2 regions of the Paenibacillus sp. TY11 genome follow, and region 1 is predicted to be linked to the other one. Evidence: riboswitches for the same ligand, from Rfam matches in the RefSeq annotation. Region 1 holds a riboswitch; the other holds the start of a gene.

What was found. A riboswitch is a leader RNA that binds a small molecule or an ion and turns the genes downstream of it on or off. The one in region 1 is predicted to bind cyclic di-GMP.
Region 2: it holds a riboswitch for cyclic di-GMP, as region 1 does, so the genes downstream of both, AC6EJC_RS04850 (glycosyl hydrolase) here and AC6EJC_RS20845 (transglutaminase-like domain-containing protein) in region 1, are expected to answer to the same signal.

The regions. Positions count from the first base shown of each region.
Region 1 covers NZ_JCBAIQ010000021.1:34,679-37,082, reverse strand. Annotated here, with positions in the region: gene AC6EJC_RS20850 (AraC family transcriptional regulator) at 1-705, shown strand, start outside; cyclic di-GMP riboswitch class I at 813-892, shown strand; cyclic di-GMP riboswitch class I at 933-1,013, shown strand; gene AC6EJC_RS20845 (transglutaminase-like domain-containing protein) at 1,027-1,836, shown strand; gene AC6EJC_RS20840 (collagen binding domain-containing protein) at 2,189-2,404, shown strand, end outside.
Region 2 covers NZ_JCBAIQ010000003.1:130,095-132,498, forward strand. Annotated here, with positions in the region: gene AC6EJC_RS04850 (glycosyl hydrolase) at 1-1,351, opposite strand, end outside; cyclic di-GMP riboswitch class I at 1,365-1,445, opposite strand; gene AC6EJC_RS04855 (sugar phosphate nucleotidyltransferase) at 1,601-2,404, opposite strand, start outside.

The DNA.
Region 1 (2,404 bases):
CTTTTCACCTTGTCCGGGAGAGGGGAATTGCAGTATCAGGAGAAAAAACATACATTAAGGCCTAATGACATGCTTTTTATTAATTGCGAAGAATATGTACAGTACAGAACTGCCTGTCACGAGCCATGGGAGTTCATTAGTGTAAATCTGTACGGCAATCTGATTGATAATTACTACGAACAATTTATCAAGCACAACAAGCCTGTAACCTCAATAGAGGATTCAAGTGTTGTATTGGACAAGCTGAATACCTTATTACATGTACAGTCTGACAGAAGCATATCCGCTGAGCTGCTCACATCCAAGCTTATCGTTGATTTACTGACGGTTATTTTACAGCATCCCTACACTTATTCTAACGCGAATATAGATGGGACCGCGGAGGTACGCAAGGTACAGCAATATCTGGATCAGTCCTATTGTGAACGGATCACGTTGGACTCGCTGGCTGAAATGTTCGAATTAAACAAGTTCAATCTGGCTAAAAACTTTAAAAAACAGATTGGCTTTTCTCCTATTGAATATCTCATTAATGTTCGTATCACTGCTGCTCAAGGCTGGCTCAAAACCAGTGATGTGTCAATTGTAGATATCGCACAATATGTGGGCATTCCCAACACAAGCCATTTTATAAACCTGTTCAAAGAGCATATCGGAGAAACGCCTCATTCTTTCCGCAAAAAATGGCGAAACTGTATAAAATGAGGCCTATGTAATATCTTCGACTTATCTTTGTCGATAAATAGGGAAATTTGAGATTTAAACTTGCCTAATATAGCATCTAACTGATAGAATGAAACATATAAGCTATTCAGGATAAATGGCAAACTTGTCGAAAGGCAAGGACGCAAAGCTATAGGGCCTTCTATTAAGATGGCAGCCAGCTACCGGTTGAAGTGGCTTTTTGTCGTGCCTTTTTACCTAAAAACTTTATACGATAACGGCAAACCTGTCGAAAGGCAGGGACGCAAAGCTATAGGGCCTTCTATTAAGATGGCAGCCTGGCCACCGAAAGGAAGTTTTTCCATGAGGAAAACGGTATTTTCAGCATTCCTCCTGTTTTCTATGCTGTCCACAACATCCTTACAATCGACAACTTACGCTGCCGATAGTGCTGTATGGCTGGATCAAAACAATGTCAACCATGGTACGGTCAGTGTGCGTTACTCTGTTAAACCTAACGTTAAAACCAAGATTTTGGTTGCCAAAGATGCGCAAAAATACTCTTATAACCTGACACCCGGAAAATCCGAGGAAGTGTTCCCTCTTCAAATGGGTAATGGTCATTACAACATTAGTATCTTGGAACAGCTTAGTGGCAACCAATATAAAGTGATAGGACAAGATACTATAGAGTTAAAGCTGAATGATAGCAATGCGGTATATCTTAATTCCGTTCAAAACATTGACTGGAGCGACACCAATCAGGCGATTCAAAAAGCCCACGAACTAACTCAAGGCGCAACAACAGATCGGGAGAAACTTCAAAGAATCTATGACTACGTCATTAAAAATATTAAGTACGACTCTAATCAAGCCTTCGCCTTAACGACTGACTATCTGCCGCAAATTGATCGTACCTTACACTCGCAAAAAGATATCTGCTACGGTTACGCTTCACTGGTGGCTGCTATGTTACGAAGTGTAAATGTGCCCACCAAGCTGGTTATGGGTAAATCATCCTACGTAGACACCTACCATGCCTGGAATGAAGTCTATATCGACAATCAGTGGGTGATCATAGATACTACAGTAGATGCAGCACTGAATAATGGAAAACAAAAATTTGAAATGATCAAAGAACCCTCCAAATACTTTAAAACAAAGCAATATTAATATCAATATTTTTATTAATATTATTTAAAAAATAAAGAATTGATATCATACTTCTTGTAAAGCCTTGATCACATGATCAAGGCTCTTTTTCTATCCCTGTTGAGAAATTGTTGAGATGTAGCATGTATTCTAATCCATAAAGACATTGAAATCTAACCTATTGATATCCTAATTCCAAAGACAAATAAGGAGGAGATATTGCAGTCCGAAAATGTGAATTATCATAATTATGATAGGCTTTATACAGCTAATTCAGCGTCTATAAATGATGAATATATAAATACATCCGATCTAAGGAATAACCATTAGCCGCTGAATAAAAGTACTTTAAGACAGGAGATTTGTTTACCTTATGAGAAAAAAATGGAATGCAACAATCGTTGCGTTGTTACTCCTTTTACAATGTTTTTTCAGTACAACACAAGCTTATGCACAAAATCCCGAATCCGTTTCGCCAGTGATTACAGGAACTGACTCGGTTCAGAGTGTGACTAACGATGTATATGAACAGCCCTCAGAACCGATTAGCGTCCCACCTACAGCTATTCAGACAGCTGCCGTCTCAACT
Region 2 (2,404 bases), on a different contig from region 1:
TCTCACTATATTGCGGTTTGATTTTACCCGTCCAGCGAACCGAGAACTGATCGGCATTCACCTTTGGATCAGCTGCAATGGCGCGCCAGTTGTAGTCCAGCTTGCTATCTGTACGGATCAAAACAGGACTACCATTCAAATTCATATTGTTAAAATATTCGCCACGCAGCCCGTTCGTGTATACCACATCAGGAACGGAAGGAGGAGTCGGAGCTGGGGGCAGGTTCACTTCTGGCGCTGGGATCGGATCATTTTGTCCCGCGTCCGGTACAGTCGGTGACTCTGTCACAGGTTGTTGAATTGCTGCCAACCCATTCTTCACATCATCCCGCGTCAAACTCTTCGAATCATTCATATAATCCTGAATTTGATTTGTTGTGTTATTCTCGGTCAGCATCTTGCCCCAAGTCATGGAATATACCCATTTAGGCTGAGCCTGCAACACCTCAGAACTAGGCATCTCACCGTGCTCCCCAATGGCAATCGGCTTATTCCCTGCCAATCCGAGCAGACCTTCGTAATGACTTTGCTTAAAATCATTGTTGTAAATGTCTACTGCCAAGATGTCCACTTTGTCATTCCCCGGGTATTTCGGGGTATACGGGAAAGTGTAGGAATTGGGAGCATTCGGACTCCATACCCACAGCAGATTGTTCAATTGATGTGTGTTTGTAAAACGGTCGTACATGATATTCCATAGCTGATTGAAATTGTTTTTGTTTCCCCACCAGAACCAGTCGCCATTCATTTCGTGGTAAGGTCTCCATAAAACCGGAACCCCAGCATCATGAAGCTGCTTTAACGATACAGCGACCTCATCCAGATCGGCAATGAGGAGGTTATACTGCGTAGTGCCTGGCGTCACGTATTTATTGAACTCCGTCTGACTCACTTTTGCTTGCACATTGGCCCAAGTCAGTGGCCTACCCGGCAGCGCTTCATGAAAAGTCATCGTCACAATGCCACCGGATCTGCTCCAACGGATAGCGCTATCGACGACATTTTTACGTTGTGCTGCTTCCGTAGCGGCAGTTTGACCGGAGATGGCTCCCATCTCATAGCCGTGCACACCCACATACGCCTGACTGATTTTTTGGACCTTGTTACTTAATTCATCCGGACTTTCCAAATAATCATGCTGACCAGTGACTATTTTTTTCCCAGAGATGTTGAGCAAATAATTGTATAGTTCACGGGCCTGAGTAGAGGCGTCCGAATTAACAGGTTGTAATGTAGCAGCATTCGCCACGGACAGAGAATCACCAAAACCGACGGGCAACAAAGAAAAAAGCATAACAACGGGGAGTACATGACGTATCAGTCGATACAGAGGAATAAAATTGAATCTCACTTTCGCTCTTCCTTTCGGTAGCCAGGCTGCCATCCTTACGGAAGGCCCTTTAGCTTTGCGTACCTGCCTTTCGACAGGGCTGCCTTTATCGTTGGAAGGAGTTTGGATTCCTTCTTACCCTAAGTATCGACTTTCTTTTACCAAAATTTAATAGGTCTTGTTCATGAATTTACAGATTTTCGCCCAATTTCGACAGTTTGGACTATGAATTTTCATCAATTCGTCTTTTTTTCATTTTTACGAAAATAATTAGGAGATAAATTGGTGACGGGAAATTTCATTCCAATCCATACAAAAGCGGACAATATCTTCTTCAACCAACTCAGAGCCAGTCTGCACCTCAATCAAATCCACATCGGTCACAGCCAAAATGCTATGCTTCGTCCCTTCAGGGATGCGGACAACATCACCAGCCTTCACTTTGTGCAGCTTCTCATTCAAAATAATTTCCGCTTCACCGCTAATAATGGTCCAGATTTCACTCCGTTTGAAATGAAGCTGGTAGCTGATATTTTTGCCTTTCCGTACGCGGATTCGTTTGGTCAGTACCTCGTTGCCCTCGTCATACTTTACATAGTCCACAACCCGATACTGCCCCCAACGACGTTCTTCATACATTGGACGCTGATCATGAGCCTTGAGCACTTCCTTGATGCGAGGACTTTCTGCCTTATTGGTCACAAGGATGCCATCCGGGCTAGCAGCTACAATCAGATCATTCGTTCCGATGATCGCCACGGGAATGTCCAACTCGTTAATAAGACTCGTATTGACACAATCCTCCGTTACTACACCTCTGCCCACTTGCTGATGAGACATTTCTTCTGTGAGCGTATTCCAGGTGCCCAAATCCTTCCAAAAGCCATCATACGGAAGAACTACGATGTCCTTCTCCTTCTCGACTACTTCGTAGTCAAAACTGATTTTTTCCAGAGATGCGTATTGCTTTTGCATTTCTTCATAATTCAGCGGCAAGCCCTTGGATGCCAAGATATCAAGCAAATAGCTTAATTTGAATGCAAAAACCCCGCAGTTCCATAGAGCATTGCGTTC